Pueribacillus theae: one gene and its partner. The protein of the gene in region 1 interacts with the protein of each later gene in a pairwise test. Links are inferred from orthologs where the notes say so. Each region holds a gene or a part of one and is shown in the gene's direction. Other genes may lie near its edges. The genes, in order: DCC39_RS05285 and topA.

Evidence for each region.
Region 2: the proteins of DCC39_RS05285 (region 1) and topA interact in binary tests that used the Escherichia coli proteins (3 or more experiments, as listed by UniProt). The link is inferred for Pueribacillus theae from one-to-one orthologs.

The regions. Positions count from the first base shown.
Region 1 is NZ_QCZG01000007.1:89,536-92,406, forward strand. It holds DCC39_RS05285 (YigZ family protein), read left to right. Parts: upstream 1-1,050; coding sequence 1,051-1,692; downstream 1,693-2,871. Other genes in the region: DCC39_RS05280 (sensor histidine kinase), read right to left, coding at 1-874; DCC39_RS05290 (glycosyltransferase family 4 protein), read left to right, coding at 1,823-2,871.
Region 2 is NZ_QCZG01000001.1:183,083-199,787, forward strand. The notes cover bases 1,749-4,743. They hold topA (type I DNA topoisomerase), read left to right. Parts: upstream 1,749-2,210; coding sequence 2,211-4,277; downstream 4,278-4,743. Other genes in these bases: dprA (DNA-processing protein DprA), read left to right, coding at 1,749-2,127; trmFO (FADH(2)-oxidizing methylenetetrahydrofolate--tRNA-(uracil(54)-C(5))-methyltransferase TrmFO), read left to right, coding at 4,296-4,743. Outside these bases: sucC (ADP-forming succinate--CoA ligase subunit beta), read left to right, coding at 1-162; sucD (succinate--CoA ligase subunit alpha), read left to right, coding at 181-1,089; more of dprA, read left to right, coding at 1,297-1,748; more of trmFO, read left to right, coding at 4,744-5,600; tyrosine recombinase XerC, read left to right, coding at 5,661-6,557; ATP-dependent protease subunit HslV, read left to right, coding at 6,600-7,145; hslU (HslU--HslV peptidase ATPase subunit), read left to right, coding at 7,203-8,600; GTP-sensing pleiotropic transcriptional regulator CodY, read left to right, coding at 8,615-9,391; flagellar basal body rod protein FlgB, read left to right, coding at 9,650-10,045; flagellar basal body rod protein FlgC, read left to right, coding at 10,048-10,503; flagellar hook-basal body complex protein FliE, read left to right, coding at 10,516-10,821; flagellar basal-body MS-ring/collar protein FliF, read left to right, coding at 10,958-12,553; flagellar motor switch protein FliG, read left to right, coding at 12,565-13,578; flagellar assembly protein FliH, read left to right, coding at 13,571-14,350; flagellar protein export ATPase FliI, read left to right, coding at 14,343-15,656; flagellar export protein FliJ, read left to right, coding at 15,659-16,105; and 2 more genes. UniProt on the Escherichia coli protein: Releases the supercoiling and torsional tension of DNA, which is introduced during the DNA replication and transcription, by transiently cleaving and rejoining one strand of the DNA duplex.

The DNA.
Region 1 (2,871 bases):
ACAGTGCAATTTCCAAATTGGAAGCCAACCGCTTCTCTTGCCCAATAATTTGGATCGTAACCTCCGTTCCGAAATTTTCACTGACAGTATTTATATATTTTTTTAACGTTGGAATGAGCCCAAAGTCGTCTAGCGCCATTGGACGAAGATCGTAAATAATTCTTCTAACTTCTTGAAGTGAATTTCGTACAAGCTGGCGTAATTCTCTAAATTCGGCAATGGCCGCATCAGTTCCTTTATATTGAATCTTTTTTTCAATTAATTCCGACCGTAACAGCATGTTCGCAAGCATCTGCGCAGGGCCGTCGTGAATTTCTCGTGACAGGCGCCTTCTCTCTTCTTCCTGGGCTTCGATAATTCGCAGCCCGAGTGTTTGCCTTCGATTGGCATCTTCAATCAGTTCGCCCATTCTTTTTAAATCACCGCTTAAATAGTTCAAAACGACAGAAATATGCCTTGTCAAATTTTCTGCTTTTGAAATGGTTTCTTTCACTTGAAGAAGGCGGCGCTCAAGCTCATCACGCCTCTCACGCAGCTGAATCTCTCTTTCCCTTAAAACGTTCAACTTAATTTGCAAATCATTCGCAGTTTCATAGACTTGCTTAACATCCTCTTCCGTGTATTTATTGAAATTATGGCTAACTTTGGCGAGGCGGTTTCTCGCAAGCCTTGTTTTTTCTTCAAGCAGATCTCGTTCATCAATGACTTTTGCCACATCTATCTTGATATTCTCAAGTTTTTTTAATAAACGTTCAAACTCTTTACGAGAAAGTTCTCCGATCTCAAATACTTCATTTTTGCTTTCTGAAACTTTGTAGATCGTTTCATCCAAAATTTGGTCAAGTAGCTTACTCGATATTTTTTTTGAATTCATTTCGATTCCTCCACCCCCACTTTACAAATATTGACCAAAAAGGACTAGAATCTTCCTTCCTATTTAACTTTACAATCCGATTGTTTTTCGATTACAAATTGCCTATGAATAGGAATTTCGTCACTGCCGCGTTATAATAGCAGTAGATTTTTTAACGATTGCTTGGGGGATTGTTGATGCTATCTTCTTATTATACCGTAAAACAACCGGGGACACACGAGATCTACATACAAAAGTCAAGATTTATTGCATATATTGGCCGAGCCGAATCGGAAGAAGAGGCACAGGCTTTCATTCAATCCATCAAGAAAAAACATTATGACGCAACACATAATTGTTCCGCTTATCTGATCGGTGAAAACAATGAAATCCAAAAGGCAAACGATGACGGGGAACCGAACGGTACCGCAGGAATACCCATATTAGAGGTTCTAAAGAAACGCGGCTTAAAAGATACCGTTGTTGTCGTCACCCGCTATTTCGGTGGAATTAAACTAGGAACTGGAGGCCTTATTCGCGCATACGGATCCGCCGCTTCAGAAGTGATTCGTACTGTCGGCGTCGTAAAAAGAGTGCTTATGCAAATCATGCATACGGCTTTTGACTACTCGTACCTTGGAAAAATTGAAAATGAACTGCACAACTCACCATACGAAAAAAAAGAAATCCGCTATTTCGAACATGTGGAGATGGACATCTATGTGGAAAGTGGAAATCAAGAAACATTTGCTGAATGGATCACAAACTTAACAAATGGAGAAGCAGAAATTGGCTCTGGGGATGTCGAGTATTTGGAAAAGGAAATAAATAAATTATAACTCGAAAGGCAAACTAAGAGGAAGCCGTTAAAAATTCGACAATTTTTATAGGAAACATTCGATAATTCTTTTCATTTTTAAATAATCTGTTATGATAAGTGTGATATGCTGCTTGAAAAGGGGTGATCGATTGCTCGATACATACCATTATTTTATCGCTTTTTTCATTTCACTTCTTGTTACAATTATTGCAACACCTTTCGTTAAAAAAATTGCACTTCGATATAATATTGTAGATAAACCAGAAAATCGAAAGATCCATATGAATTCAAAGCCTCGGCTCGGCGGACTTGCGATTGTCATAGGCGTTGCAGCAGGTTATCTTTATTTGACACCGGCACCCTATTCACCCTACATGCCAAAAATTATTATTGGGGCAATCATTATCACCATCGTCGGGATCTTGGATGATAAATTCACGTTGTCACCGAAAGCAAAATTACTTGGCCAAATTATCGCCGCTTGCATTGTCGTCTCTTCAGGGCTCCTCGTTGACTTTGTTACAATTCCGTTTTACGGAAAAGTCGAATTCGGCGTCTTTAGCTATGCCATTACTATTTTATGGATTGTCGGCATTACAAATGCCATGAATTTAATCGATGGATTGGATGGCCTTTCAGCCGGGGTTTCTACGATTGCATTAACGTTCTTTTCCATTATGGCGGTGATTGACAGCCAATTCGTCGCACTCGGATTATCGATCATTTTTCTCGGGGCAACCATCGGTTTTTTATTTTTCAATTTTCATCCGGCGGAAATATTCATGGGAGACACAGGGGCGTTATTTCTTGGATATTCCATTTCGATTATTTCCATACTCGGCCTTTTCAAAAGCGTTACGCTATTTAGCTTAATCATCCCTGTGATCATATTGGCTGTTCCGATTTTCGATACATTCTTTGCCATTATCCGCAGGCTTTTAAACAAACAAAAAATTTCAAGTCCTGACAGGCGGCATCTTCACCACCGGTTAATCGACATGGGCTTTAGCCACAAAACGACTGTTTTTATAATTTATGGCGTCAGCATTTTCTTTGGAATTTCAGCACTTGTCTTTTCAGCTTCAACACTTTGGGGTTCCCTGCTGATGATTAGCTTGCTGTTGCTGATACTCCAACTAACTGCTGAACTGATCGGGCTCATAGGCGAAAAGAGAAAACCAATCGTTACATTTTTAAA
Region 2 (16,705 bases), on another replicon or contig:
GAAGCATCAAAACAAGTGGGGTTAGAGATTCCGCTGGTTGTTCGTTTGGAAGGTACGAATGTGGATGCAGGGAAACGCATTTTACAGGAGTCTGGCTTAAACATTACGGCTGCTGAGTCTATGGCTGACGGCGCACAAAAAATTGTTGAGTTAGTAAAATAGAAAGGCGGGATTGCGAAGATGAGTGTTTTTATAAATAAAGATACGAAAGTAATTGTTCAAGGAATTACCGGTTCTACAGCATTGTTTCATACGAAGCAAATGCTCGAATATGGTACAAAAATTGTAGGCGGAGTTACCCCAGGCAAGGGCGGTACAGAAGTCGAAGGTGTACCGGTATTCAATACTGTTGAAGAAGCAGTGAAGGAAACTGGCGCAAATGCTTCGGTTATTTATGTTCCGGCTCCTTTTGCCGCAGATGCGATTATAGAAGCGGCAGATTCTGACATTGATCTTGTTATCTGTATTACAGAACATATCCCTGTTCTTGATATGGTAAAAGTAAAACGTTACTTGCAAGGCAGAAAAACACGTTTAGTCGGGCCAAACTGCCCTGGTGTCATTACACCTGAAGAGTGCAAAATCGGTATTATGCCAGGCTATATTCACAAAAAAGGCCATGTAGGTGTTGTTTCGCGTTCCGGAACATTAACGTACGAAGCAGTCCATCAATTATCTGAAGCCGGAATCGGACAATCAACGGCTGTCGGCATTGGTGGCGATCCAGTAAATGGAACGGATTTCATCGATGTGTTAAAGGCGTTTAACGAAGATGAAGATACATACGCTGTGATTATGATTGGTGAAATCGGAGGAACGGCTGAAGAAGAAGCTGCGGAGTGGGTTAAGGCGAATATGACAAAGCCAGTCGTCGGATTTATTGGCGGCCAAACAGCCCCTCCAGGAAAGCGTATGGGACATGCTGGCGCGATTATTTCCGGAGGAAAAGGAACGGCAGCTGAAAAAATCAGTAAAATGAATGAATGCGGCATTAAAGTGGCAGAAACACCTGCTGTCATGGGTGAAACATTAATCTCAGTACTGAAAGAAAATAATCTTCTAGAGAAATGCATTACCCATAAAGCTTAATTGCGGCGGCAACTAGAATAGCTCCTTCACAGGGGCTATTTTTTTAAAAGAAATATGCTCTTTCACAAATTGGCCTCCGAACAATGACGCGTCAGCGTTTTGTTAAATCTAGAAAAAGCGAAGAATGATGAAATGAGGGGATGAAGCGATTTGCATCTGTTTACTGAAAGAAAAATGCGCTTGTTGCATATATACAGCTGTAGGGGAATGGGGCTAAAAACAATCGACAAAATGTTTGCCCATGATCCAACATTTAAAGAAGTTTACAATATGTCGAAAAATGATCTTAAATTTTATTATCAAATGAACGAAAAGCAAGCTGACGTTTTCCATCAAGATCTTAACAAATCAATTGATGAACTATTCCGCACTGAACACGGCTCCTTTCAATTTATTACCCGCCTTGACAAAGAATATCCTCACCAGCTCAGACATATTTTTGACCCCCCTTGGATTCTATTTTACAAAGGCGATCTCTCCTTGCTTCACAAAGAAAAATCTCTCGCAGTTGTCGGGACAAGATATCCTACAAAACAAGCCCTCCCTATTATGAAACAAATCCTGTACCCTTTAATTAGAAATGATTGGTGCATCGTTAGTGGCCTTGCGTATGGCATTGACGCACTTAGCCACCAGCTTGCATTGAATGAAAACGGAAGCACGATTGCAGTTTTAGGTTCAGGCCTTCAATCCATTTATCCAAAAGAACATAAAAAGCTTGCGGAAACGATAGCGAATAACGGGTTGTTGCTATCAGAATTTTTGCCGTTGCAACCTCCGGCTAAATGGCAGTTCCCACTCCGCAATCGAATCATCAGCGGCCTTACAAGAGGAACGCTTGTCGTAGAGGCGAAAGAAAAAAGCGGATCACTCATTACAGCGGATCAAGCGCTTGAACAAGGAAGGGAAGTATTTGCGATTCCAGGTTCCGTATTAAACCCAAATAGTAAGGGAACGAACAACTTAATTCAACAAGGAGCAAAAATGGTATTATGTTCACAAGATATTGAAAATGAGCTCTTTATTGAAAAAAATTAGTACGGACTATTTGACAAAAGATGAACGAGTATTTAATAATAGGGAAGATTTTAAAATTCCTGTGAGGGGGGAGAAGCTTTAGCATGGAAGATTACTTAGTAATCGTTGAGTCTCCCGCAAAAGCGAAAACGATAAAAAAATATTTAGGAAAAAAATATGAAGTCAAAGCATCAATGGGACATGTACGTGATTTGCCAAGAAGTCAAATCGGTGTTGATGTCGAACAACACTTTCAACCTAAATACATTACAATTCGTGGGAAAGGCCCGATTTTAAAAGAATTAAAGGATGCTGCAAAGAAAGTTAAAAAAGTTTATCTTGCAGCTGACCCTGACCGTGAAGGCGAAGCCATTGCATGGCATTTAGCCCACAGCTTAAACATTGATCAAGATTCGGATTGCCGGGTCGTATTCAACGAAATTACAAAGGACGCCATTAAAGACGCGTTTAAACATCCGCGCCCAATTAATATGCATCTTGTTGATGCACAGCAAGCGCGGAGAATACTTGACAGGCTGGTAGGCTATAAAATAAGCCCTATTCTATGGAAGAAAGTTAAAAAGGGACTAAGTGCAGGAAGAGTTCAATCTGTTGCACTGCGTTTAATTGTTGAGCGTGAACAAGAAATTCAGCAATTCAAACCGGAAGAATATTGGAAAATTAAGTCGCTCTTCAACGAAAAAGGAGAGACGTTTGAGGCTTTCTTTTATGGAAAAGACAACAAAAAGATGGAATTGAAAAACGAACAAGAAGTAAATCAAATTCTCGGACAAATAAAAGGTGATACATTTACCGTTGCATCTGTCCAAAAGAAAGAGAGAAGGCGAAACCCGGCCTTGCCTTTCACAACATCATCCTTGCAGCAGGAAGCTGCGAGAAAGTTGAATTTTCGTGCGAGAAAAACGATGATGATTGCACAGCAATTATATGAAGGAATTGAAATAGGCAAAGAAACCATTGGTTTAATCACGTATATGCGTACAGATTCAACAAGAATATCTGATACAGCAGTAGAAGAGACACAAAAATATATTGAACAAAACTTCGGCAAAAATTATTTGCCAAACAAAAAAAGAACGGCGAAGCAAACAAAAAATACACAGGACGCCCATGAAGCGATCCGTCCAACATCTTCTTTCAGAGAACCGAAAGAGATGAAAAAGTATTTAAGCAGAGACCATTACCGCCTTTATAAACTGATTTGGGAACGCCTTGTTGCAAGCCAAATGGCCCCTGCTGTCATGGATACGATGAGCGTTGATTTAAACAATAATGGTGTTGTCTTTCGTGCAACTGGTTCAGCGATTAAATTTCCGGGGTTTATGAAAGTTTATGTTGAAGGGACAGACGATAACAAAGCGGAAGAAAATGCACTTCTTCCTGATTTAAAAGAAAATAGTGAAGTAAAGGCCGAAAGCATCGAACCAAGCCAACACTTTACCCAGCCGCCGCCGCGCTATACGGAAGCACGCCTTGTAAAAACGATGGAAGAATTAGGCATTGGGCGCCCATCAACGTATGCGCCAACCCTTGATACCATCCAAAAACGTGGCTACGTGAAGCTTGAAGAACGCAAATTTGTCCCAACGGAACTCGGAACAATTGTGCTTGAGCTCATTACAGAATTTTTCAGCGAAATCGTAGATGTTGATTTTACGGCGAAAATGGAAAACGATCTAGACGCCATTGAAGAAGGGAAGCAGAATTGGATAAAAATCATCGATGACTTTTATGAGGGCTTCGAAAAAAGCTTGAAAAAAGCCGAAGAACAAATGAAGGAAGTAGAAATAAAAGATGAACCCGCCGGAGAAAATTGTGAGAAATGCGGCCATGAAATGGTGATCAAAATCGGCCGTTTCGGTAAATTTATGGCTTGTTCCAATTTTCCCGAGTGCAGAAATACAAAGCCAATCTTAAAAGATATCGGCGTAAAATGCCCAAGCTGTCAAAAAGGCAATATCGTTGAGAGAAAAAGTAAAAAGGGCCGGATTTTTTACGGGTGTGACAGGTACCCTGAATGCGAATTTCTTTCATGGGACAAACCAATTAATCGAAAATGCCCGAAATGCAACGGCATGCTTGTTGAAAAAAAGACAAAAAAGAAAACACAAGTCGTATGTTCATCATGTGATTATGCAGAAGAGGGGTAGAAAAGGAGTTGTCTCGTCATGACAATAGCTGAAGTAAATGTTATCGGCGCTGGTCTTGCTGGAAGCGAAGCTGCTTGGCAGCTCGCAAAGCGCGGCATAAAAGTGAACTTATACGAGATGCGTCCACAAAAACAAACGCCCGCACATCATACGGATCAATTTGCTGAACTTGTCTGCAGCAATTCATTGCGGGCGAATAGTTTAACGAATGCTGTCGGTGTCCTTAAGGAAGAAATGCGTAAGCTCGATTCAGTTATCGTTTCTTCCGCTGACAAGTGCTCGGTTCCGGCAGGAGGGGCACTTGCAGTTGATCGCCACGAGTTCGCTGCTTTGGTAACGGAAAAAGTGAAAAATCATGAAAACGTCACGGTTTCTCATGAAGAAGTTACGAGTATTCCTGATAGCCCAACAATCATAGCTACCGGGCCGTTGACATCTCAAACGCTGTCGCAGCAACTTAAACGTTTAACCGGAGAGGAATACTTGTACTTCTATGATGCAGCAGCACCGATTATCGAAGCGGACAGCATTGACTTTAAAAAGGTATATTTAAAATCGCGCTATGATAAAGGTGAGGCCGCTTATGTGAATTGCCCGATGACAGAAGAAGAATTTAACCATTTTTATGATGTCCTTGTTTCAAGTGAAACGGTTCCTTTGCGTGAGTTTGAGAAAGAAATATTTTTTGAAAGCTGTATGCCAATCGAAGTCCTTGCGAAGAGAGGTAAAAAAACACTCCTATTTGGCCCGATGAAACCTGTCGGCCTTGAAGATCCGAAAACGAATAAGCGGCCTTTCGCTGTCGTTCAGTTAAGGCAGGACAATAGTTCGGCAACGCTTTATAATATTGTCGGGTTTCAGACACATTTGAAATGGGGCCCGCAAAAAGAAGTGATTCAGATGATTCCAGGATTGGAAAACGCTGAAATTGTCCGTTATGGCGTCATGCATCGGAATACTTTTATTAATTCGCCAAAATTGTTAAAATCGACTTATCAATACATTCAGCGCGAAGACTTGTTTTTTGCCGGGCAAATGACGGGGGTAGAAGGTTATGTGGAGTCAGCGGCATCTGGCTTGATCGCAGGCATCAATGCTGCAAAATTAGCAAAAGGTGAAAAACCGCTCGTTTTTCCTGAAGAAACAGCGCTTGGAAGTTTGGCCCATTATATTACGTCGGCAAATCCGAACAATTTCCAACCGATGAATATTAACTTTGGATTATTTACCCCATTAGGTCAAGTGAAAAATAAGCAGGAAAGAAATAAAAAAATCGCTGAACGAGCATTGAAAACAATTCAGAATTTTGTGTCTAAATTGTGACAGTCCCTTGTATTCAGCATAGTTATATGTTACGATTTAATAGCTTTTTGAGGTGAATGTATGCAAACAGGTAGCTTGCAGTCGTTTTTGTCGTATCTTGAATTAGAAAAAAATTATTCAATGTATACAATTGCGAATTACAAACGAGATCTTGCTAAATTCACTCTTTTTTTAGAAAAAGAAGGAATTGAAGACTTTTCGTCTGTAAATTACGCTGATGTACGATTGTTTTTAACGGAATTGCACGATAGAGGTCTTGCACGAAATACGGTTGCAAGAATGATTTCTTCATTACGAAGTTTTTATCGTTTTTTACTAAGGGAAGAAATTGTAAGCCACAATCCATTTCAAGCGGCTTCCTTACCGAAAAAAGAGCACCGGCTACCGAATTTTTTATACGAAGAAGAGGTAGCCGCTTTGTTTGGCGTTTTAGATATCACAACACCTCTTGGTCAACGGAATCAAGCGATATTGGAACTGCTTTATGCAACTGGGATAAGGGTTAGTGAATGCTGTTCATTAAATCAAACAGACATTGATTTTTCGCTGGGTATGTTGCTTGTGTACGGAAAAGGCCGTAAGGAACGATATGTCCCAATTGGCTCGTATGCAATGGATGCATTGGAAAGATACATTCAAGATGGCAGAAAAAAGCTAGCCGGTAAAAGTTCAGAAGAAACAGATGCTTTGTTTCTTAACTATAGAGGAACGAGGCTTTCGGACAGAAGTGTGCGGACAATCTTGAACAAAATTGTCGAGCAGGCGAGCTTGCATAAAAATATTAGCCCTCATGCAATTCGGCATACGTTCGCAACACATATGCTTAATCAAGGCGCCGATCTCCGTTCTGTACAGGAATTATTGGGCCATGCCCAATTATCCACTACACAGATTTATACACATGTAACGAAAGAAAGTTTAAGAAACACGTATTTGAATCATCATCCCCGCGCATAACTCTAATATTGGCAAGGAAATTCTCTTTTGAATGGAGGGATAATGTTGAACGAGTCTTTTCATGCAACGACAATTTTTGCTATACAGCATAATGGTTCGTCGGCAATGTCAGGCGATGGCCAGGTTACATTTGGAAATGCTGTCGTCATGAAACATACGGCAAAAAAAGTACGCAGGCTTCATAACGGAAAAGTAATCGCCGGATTTGCGGGCTCTGTTGCCGACGCATTCACACTCTTTGAAAAATTTGAAGGCAAGCTGGAAGAATATAACGGGAATTTACTGCGTTCAGCAGTCGAACTAGCGAAGGAATGGCGTAGTGATAAGGTACTTAGAAAACTAGAAGCCATGCTGATTGTAATGAATGAATCGAATATGCTGCTTATTTCTGGCACAGGGGAAGTGATTGAGCCCGACGACGGTATCCTTGCGATTGGTTCTGGAGGCAATTATGCGCTTGCTGCAGGAAAAGCGTTAAAAGAACATGCCAGCGGGCTCTCCGCGAAAGAAATTGCCGAAGCCGCACTTAAAATCGCCGGCGAAATTTGTGTCTATACAAATGATCAAATCATTATTGAGGAACTTTAAATGTTTCTTTTCAAAGGGAGCATGTAACAACTTCTTAATTTGAATGGAGGGTTTCGAATGAATGCCCACTTAACACCTAGAGAGATTGTTGATAAGCTTGATCAGTATATCGTTGGACAAAAACAAGCGAAAAAAGCGGTGGCTGTTGCGTTAAGGAATCGTTACAGGCGAAATTTGCTTGATGATCAGTTGAAGGATGAAATTGTGCCTAAAAATATTTTAATGATCGGTCCGACTGGTGTCGGAAAAACGGAAATTGCCCGAAGGCTTGCCAAGCTTGTTAATGCACCATTCGTAAAGGTGGAAGCGACGAAATTCACCGAGGTAGGCTACGTTGGAAGAGACGTTGAGTCTATGGTAAGAGACTTAGTTGAAATTTCCGTCCGGTTAATTAAAGAAGAAAAAATGAATCAAGTGAAGGACAAAGCGAGAGAAAATGCCGATAAAAGAATTGTTGACCTGCTTGTGCCCTCGAAAAGGAAGCAATCATCACAATACAAAAATCCACTAGAAATGTTCTTTGGCGGAAATGGTTCGAACCAAGAAGATGTGCAAGACAGCTCAGAAGAGCAAAGCATCCATCAGCGCAAAAGACAAATTGCCCACCAGTTGGCACTTGGGGAACTGGAAGATCGAATCATTACAGTAGAAGTTACTGAACAGGCCAATCAAATGGTGGATTTATTCCAGGGAGCCGGAATGGAGCAAATGGGAGTCAATATGCAAGACCTCTTTAGCCAAATTATCCCTAAAAAAACAAAAAAGAGAAAACTTCCGGTTTCAGAAGCAAGGAAACTTTTGATTCAGGATGAAGCTGCAAAGCTTATCGACATGGATGAAGTTTCCCAAGAAGCTGTTTCAAGGGCGGAAAACTCAGGGATTATCTTTATCGATGAAATTGACAAAATTGCAGGAAAAAGCCAACAGTCTGCTGACGTTTCAAGAGAAGGGGTTCAGCGTGATATATTGCCAATTGTCGAAGGTTCAACAGTGATGACAAAATATGGCCCGATAAAGACTGATCATATTTTATTTATTTCCGCAGGTGCGTTTCATATCGCGAAACCATCAGATCTTATTCCTGAATTGCAAGGCCGTTTTCCGATCCGCGTTGAGCTTGAAAAATTAAGTGTGGAGAATTTCGTTCAAATTTTAACTGAGCCAGATAATGCGTTAATTAAACAATATTCAGCATTATTGGCTACTGAAGGTATAGAAATTGAATTTTCTGACGAAGCTATTCAAAGAATCGCTTCTTTAGCTTTTGAGGTGAATCAAGAAACGGATAATATTGGAGCCAGAAGGCTGCATACGATTTTAGAACGTTTACTTGAGGATCTTTCGTTTGAAGCACCGGACATTAACTTGGAGAAAATTGTTATCACACCTGAGTATGTGGAAGAAAAACTATCATCAATCGTAAAAAACAAAGATTTGAGTCAATTTATTTTATAATTAGGAGGAAAAAGATGAGTCTTTTAGAAAAGTCAAGAAAAATTAATTCAATGTTACAAAAAGTTGCAGGTCCAGTAAACTTTAGAGAAATGGCAGAAACACTCAAGGAAGTGATTGATGCAAATGTTTACGTCCTTAGCCGGAGAGGGAAACTTTTAGGAATTGCTGTGAACCAAGAAATCCAAAATGAAAAAATGCAAAAGATTTTAGATGAAAAACAATTTCCGGCTGAGTATACGGAGAAGCTCTTTACAATCAATGTAACCTCAGCGAATTTGGATATTAATCATGAGCTTACAGCTTTTCCGGATGATAATAAGGAACTTTTCAAATCCGGCTTGACAACAATTGTTCCGATTGTTGGGGGCGGAGAAAGATTGGGAACACTTATTTTATCAAGATTTGAAAAAGAGTTTTCAGAGGAAGAGCTTGTACTTGCTGAATACGGAGCGACTGTAGTAGGTATGGAAATCCTTCACGAAAAAGCTGAAGAAATCGAAGAAGAAGCTCGGAACAAAGCGGTTGTTCAAATGGCAATTAGTTCTTTATCTTACAGTGAGTTAGAAGCTATTGAACATATTTTTGAAGAATTAGACGGCAAAGAAGGTTTGCTTGTTGCAAGTAAAATTGCGGACAGAGTCGGTATCACCCGTTCTGTTATTGTAAATGCGCTCAGGAAACTAGAAAGTGCCGGTGTAATCGAATCGAGATCTCTTGGAATGAAAGGAACATATATTAAAGTTTTAAACAATAAATTTTTAGTTGAATTAGATAAACTTCGTTCCGAATAAACAAACATAAAAACATATCATGTTTAAAGACACTTTACATCGTAAAGTGTCTTTTTTGTGAAAAAATTGACAAAATCTGACATAATTGGAAAAATAGACTTAAATACCTATGTCTTTTTTATGTGGAATTTATGTATAATAAGTCATACTGTGACATTGATCATGTGAAATTTCTTTTTTTTTAATTTTAATAGGTTAATGGGCCGAGTTTGTGTTATTAATTTGTAATATTTTTTTCGAGAAAGGACTTGTAGTGAGATGGACCTATTTTCAGATTCGACATTATCCGCATTGGAACGAAGGCTCCACGCTTCATCAGTACGCCAAAACGTAATATCCCAAAACATCGCAAATGCCGACACGCCGCATTACAAAGCAAAGGAAGTTATTTTTAAAGATGAACTGTCAAAGGCAATTGGATTGCAGGCGAAAAGAACGGATAATCGGCATTTTAATTTCGCTGCCACCCAACAAAACAGCGGATACACTGTTGCAACAAAAAACAAATCGATAATGAACAACAATGGCAACAATGTTGACATTGATAGAGAAATGTCGCTGCTCGCTGAAAATCAAATCTATTACAATGCATTAATTGAACGAATAAATGGTAAATTTTCTTCGTTGAAAAATGTCGCTAAGGGAGGGAAATAGCAGTGTCTATTTTTCATAGCATGAACACTTCGGCGTCTGGGTTAACAGTACAACGGCTTCGCATGGATATTGCTTCTTCCAACATCGCGAATGCGGACACTACAAGAGGGAGGTTTGTCAACGGGGAATGGCTGCCGTATCGCCGAAAAATGGTCGCGTTAAAAACGAATGAAAGTCAATTTACCCATTTTTTGCGCCAGGCTATACATAATAAAAACTCAACAATAGGAAACGGAGTGAAGGCCGCCGGCATTGTAGATGATCAAACGCCATTTAAAACATTGTACCAACCAGAGCATCCCGATGCAGACGAAAACGGATATGTGCGCCTTCCAAATGTCGATCCATTAAAAGAAATGGTCGATATCATGAGCGCTTCTCGTTCGTATGAAGCAAATATCACTGCTCTTAATGCTTCAAAAGGGATGTTGGTAAAAGCGCTTGAGATTGGGAAATAAGGAGTGTAGAGAATGGAAAAGTTCGGAATAACACCATTGATCTTCAACCAAAAACCAATTGCCAACATAGAAGTTAAAAAAACGCCATTCGATGTCCAGCAACAATTTTCACAAATGCTTTCAAATGCAATGAATAAAGTGAATGATGCACAAGCCGCTTCAGACAAAGAAACAAAGAAACTAATCGAAAACAAAGCGGTAAATCTGCATGACGTGATGATTACGGCGGAAAAAGCATCTGTCTCGATGCAAGTGGCACTTGAAATTAGAAACAAAGCAATTGAAGCTTACCAAGAAATTATGAGGATGCCGCTATAAGCGTGTGTTCAAAACCCCATTTTCATTTATTGCGGTGTCTAATCAGACATGGGGGTTTTGAACATTCTCTATAACTCTACTTGTATAGCTTTGGCATTTGATGTCTGCCTTAACATGTTCACAGCCGGGGGAAAAAATGAAAGAAAAAGTTATACGCTTAATAGAAAGAATACGCGGGTTTTGGTCAGAGCGAACCCCATTGCAAAAAATAATAGCGATAGGGAGTTCGATCGTTGTTTTAGCTTTAATGATTACGATCATTTTTTTTAATTCGAGGCCTGATTACGCGCCGTTATACTCTAATCTATCATCGGAAGAAGCCGGGCAAATAAAAGAAAGTTTAGACAGCCGCGGTATACCTTCTGTCGTTTCAAATAATGGAACAACCATTTCAGTTCCTGAGAAATCAGTAAATAGCTTAAAGGTTGAACTTGCAGCTGAAGGAATTCCAAAAAGCGGCAAAATCGACTATTCATTTTTTAGTGAAAATGCTGGTTTTGGCATGACGGATAGCGAATTTAATGTTCTGGAACGTGGGGCAATGCAAACAGAATTAGAAAATTTAATCAAAAACATTGATGGGGTGAAAGATGCCAGCGTCATGATAAATCTTCCTGGCGAATCGATTTGGGTTTCCCAAGAAGAACAGACATCTTCAGCATCCGTCGTCTTACATTTAACAAAAGAATTAAACCAAAAAGAAATTAATGCCCTTTATAACCTTGTATCCAAAAGTGTCCCTAACCTACCTGAAGAAAATATCGCGATTATGGACCAGTATTTTAACTACTATGATTCGAATACTGATGCGGATAGCAGTGGCTTTACGCTGTATGAACAGCAGAGAAAGATTAAGCAAGATATCGAACGTGATTTGCAGCGGCAAGTGCAGCAAATGCTTACTACTTTGATTGGCCAAGGAAAAGTCGTTACGTCTGTAACGGCAGATATCGATTTCACACAAGAAAACAGAGAAGAAAACCTCGTGGAGCCGGTTGATCCCGAAAATATGGAAGGCCTTAAAGTGAGTGTTGAACGGATAAGAGAATCTTTTACCGGCGATGCCAATCAAGCAGAAGGGGTGGCAGGAACGGGAGAGACTGACATTCCAGAGTATCCCGCTTTGGCAAATGGCCAGTCTGGAGATTATGAACGTGATGAAGAACGCGTAAACAATGAATTTAACCGGATTCGCAAAGAAATTGTGGAAAGTCCTTATAAAATACAGGATTTAGGCATTCAAGTCATGGTTGAACCGCCTGAGCCTAACGAACCTCAATCATTAAGCCCGCAAACGATCAATAATATCGAGGAAATTTTAGGCACGATCGTAAAGACGACCATTTCGAAAAATACAAACACGCCTCTGGAAGATGAGGATATTACCGACAAGATTTTTGTCTCGGCCCAACCATTCAACGGAAAACCTGATCTTACGCCAGAAGAAACGAGGACAATACCAGTTTGGTTGTATATTGTAGGTGCTGTTCTATTACTTATTATCGGAGTGCTTGCATTTTTATTATTCCGTAAAAATAAAAACGAAGAAGATATCGAAGAACAAGAGATTGAGCAGGAAAAGGCTATTCCATTGCTGGAGGAAGAGATTGATGAAGTTGAGACAGATTTTAATACAGGGGAACGGAAACGATTGAAACAATTGGAGAAACTGGCAAAAGAGAAGCCGGAAGATTTTGCGAAGCTTCTTAGAACATGGTTGTCTGAAGATTAGGAGTTGAGCAGATGGCTATTAAATCAAGAAAATTAACCGGAAAACAAAAAGCGGCTATTTTGCTTATTGCATTAGGACCAGATGTTTCGGCACAAGTGTATAAACATTTGACCGAAGAAGAAATAGAGAAAATGACACTTGAAATTACGAACGTCCGCAAGGTGGATGCACAATTAAAAGAGGAAGTGCTGGAACAGTTCCACCAAATTGCGTTGGCGCAAGATTATATTTCCCAAGGGGGGATCGCTTACGCGAAAATGGTCCTTGAAAAAGCGTTAGGCAAAAATGATGCCATGAATATTATCAACCGGCTGACCCAAACGCTTCAAGTCCGTCCTTTCGACTTTGCGCGGAAAGCGGAACCGGCACAAATTTTGAATTTTATCCAGCATGAACACCCGCAGACAATAGCGCTTATCCTTTCCTATCTTGATCCAGGCGTATCAGGGCAAATACTTTCTGATTTGCCTCAAGAAATGCAAGCGGATATTGCGAAAAGAATGGCAACGATGGACCGGACGTCGCCTGAAATTATTAACGAAGTCGAACAGATTCTTGAACGGAAGCTGTCTACAACTGTTACACAGGACTACACACAGACCGGTGGAGTCGAGTCTGTTGTTGAGGTGCTAAATAGTGTTGACAGGGCAACTGAGAAAACGATTCTTGATGCGTTGGAAATTCAAGATCCCGAATTGGCTGAAGAAATTAAGAAGCGAATGTTCGTATTCGAAGATATTGTTACGCTCGATAACCGCGCCATTCAGCGCGTCATTCGCGATGTGGAAAACGAGGATTTATTACTGTCTTTAAAAGCAGCTAGCGAAGAAGTAAAAGAGATCATTTACAGCAATATGTCCCAGCGTATGGTTGAAACATACAAAGATGAGCTTGAATATATGGGCCCTGTCCGGCTAAGGGATGTAGAAGAAGCACAAATGCGCATTGTAGCTGTTATTAGAAGACTGGAGGAATCTGGAGAAATCGTCATTGCACGCGGTGGAGGTGACGACATCATTGGTTAACTTAATTAAATGTACAACGGAAGACTTAGATAAAAACGCAAAATTGATTGCATTGAAAAGGTCTGTTCAGATAAAGACACGCCATAATGAAAATAACGAAGATTTGAATACAGATTTCCGTGGGCAAAAAGCTAATGAAATGATTGCGGAAGCGAAAGAAGAAGCGGATAAACTTCTGAATGAAACAGAAAAATTGATTCAAAAAAAGAAGCAGCAATTACAAAAAGAAGAAGAAGCGCTCCAAAATAAAATAAATGAAGCACTTGAAGAAGCAAGACTCCAAGGCTACCAAGAAGGGTATGATCACGGCAGGATGGACGGAGAAGAGTCGATTCGCCAATCTGTCTTGGAAGCCCAGCGGCTTGTAGATGCAGCAAAAAAGGATTATTTGAACAAATTAAAAGAAGCCGAACCTGAAATCGTCAAAATCGCCGTTCAAATAACAGAAAAAATAATTGGCGAAACGTTGAAACAACAACCAGAACAGTGGACAAGCTTAGTTAAGACCGTATTAAAGGAAGTAAAAGAACATGAAAACATCCGAATTATCGTCCATCCAACGAAATATGAACGAACGGTTCGGCAAAAAAGAGAGCTGCTATCTGTATTGAACGATTCAACAGACCTGTCCATTTACCCTGATCAAGAATTACATGAAAATGGATGCTTAATTGAAACATCGTTTGGAACGATTAATGCTTCGATTGACAGCCAGCTTTCAGAAATCAAACGACAGCTTATTGAATACGTAGAGGAATTAGAAAATGCTTAGTAAATTGATTGATGCAATCGAACAGGTTGATCCGTATAAACGTTTTGGGAAAGTCACAAGGGTTGTCGGATTGATGATTGAGTCAAAAGGGCCTGAAACATCAGTTGGCAATGTTTGTTTTTTACACATTGGCAAGCGAAAGAAGAGAGTCGTGAAAGCGGAGGTTGTTGGATTTCGCGATGAATATGTTTTGTTAATGCCGTTTACGAACGTTACGGATATTTCACCGGGGACATTAGTTGAAGATACCGGAAAACCGTTGCATATTAAAGCGGGGCTAGAACTTATCGGAACGGTTCTGGATGGCATTGGGAACCCTCTCGATGGAAGTGAGCCGATGAGAGGATTGTTTCCTGTACCAACGGATAATGAGCCGCCAAACCCATTATCTCGCCCCCGCGTACAACAACCGATCGAAATCGGAGTGCGCGCCATCGATAGCTTGCTAACGATAGGAAAAGGCCAAAGGATTGGGATTTTTGCCGGATCAGGGGTCGGGAAAAGCACATTGCTGGGTATGATCGCAAGAAATTCCAATGCGGATGTTAACGTGATTGCACTTATTGGCGAGAGAGGCCGTGAAGTGCTGGAATTTGTTGAGAAGGACTTAGGTGAACAAGGCTTAAATCGGTCGATTGTGATCGCTGCAACCTCTGACCAACCTGCATTAATGCGCATAAAAGGCGCATTGACCGCGACAGCGATTGCTGAATATTTTCGAGATCAAGGCTTGAGTGTCATGTTAATGATGGACTCCGTCACGAGGGTTGCAATGGCGCAGCGGGAAATCGGTTTAGCGATTGGGGAGCCTCCTACAACAAAGGGATACACCCCGTCTGTCTTTTCATTGCTTCCAAAACTTCTTGAACGTTCCGGAACGAATAAATTGGGCGCGATAACTGCGATTTATACTGTCCTCGTTGACGGTGATGATTTTAATGAGCCGATCGCTGATACCGTAAGAGGGATATTAGATGGCCATTTTATTCTTGATCGGCAGCTTGCAAATAAAGGGCAATTTCCAGCGCTTAATATTTTAGAGAGTGTCAGCCGTGTCATGCCAAATATCGTTTCTTCCGATCATCTTTATGCTGCACATCACTTTAGGGACTTGCTCTCTACCTACCGTGAAGCAGAGGATTTAATTAATATCGGGGCTTATAAAACCGGAACATCCAAAAAAATAGACGAAGCGATCGCAGCCAAAGAGAAAATGATTGCTTTTCTAAAACAAGAAGTTGATGAACATGCCTCTATTGAAGAATCGATTCAATTGCTTATTAAGCAATTTTGCAAAGGAGAATGAAGATGGCTTTCCATTTTCGCCTTGATAAAGTACTGACAATAAAAGAAAAGGAAAAAAATCTTTCTGAGCTCGAGTACGCCGATGCAAGGCAGCAATTTGAAAAAGCGGCAAGGCGTTTATACGAACTATTAAAGAAAAAGGAAGACTTAGAAAAACAATATGAACAAAAAATGCAAGTTGGCGTAATGGCAGATTCATTGCTGCAATACAGCTACCATTTGCAAACATTACAAACAAGCATCACCCAAGAACAATTAAACGTAAATCGGGCTAAATTTTTAATGGAAGGCAAACACCAAAAGATTATCCAAAAATCAGTTGAAGTAAAAAAATACAACCGATTAAAGGAAAAACATTTTGCCCATTTTAAAAACCAACTAAAAAAAGATGAAAGTAAGCAATTGGATGAACTTTCTTTAATAAAGCCAGGTGAATGGCATGGGATTTAGCAAGCTTCAGTGGTTCTTTTTCGTCTTTTTAATCCCATTGATTTTTGCAATTGTTGTATACGGTGTTGTTTTATCGTTTATGGGAAAAAGTATTTTTGACCAGTTTAAGACTGTCGGCTCCCATATTCCAATCGTATCAACTTTTTTTGATGAAGAGAAAAAGGATCAAAATGACATTTCATTGGAAAAAGAGGTAGCCCGCCTCACGGAAAAAATTAGGCAGCAAGAAGAAGAAATTGAAAAGTTAGAGCAAAAACTACAAGACAAAGATAACGAATTAGTAGAAACGAAGCAAACCATTGTAAAGCTTGAAAAACAATTGCAAACAGAGGAAGAAGAAACGTTAAGTGATGAAACGAGTGTAAAGGACACAGGGAAATTACTTCTATCCATGTCTCCAAAAGACGCAGCTTTAATTATTTCCGAGATGGAAAATAAGGATGTTATCACGTTGTTCAAAACGTTTAAACCAGAAGAGAGTGGAAGAATTTTAGCAAAGCTGGAGCCGAACAAAGCTTCCAATATTATGAAGCAACTTATGTCAGAAGAATAATCATCACCTGCTTGAAAGGGGGTGAGAACGAAATGAATCGGATAGGT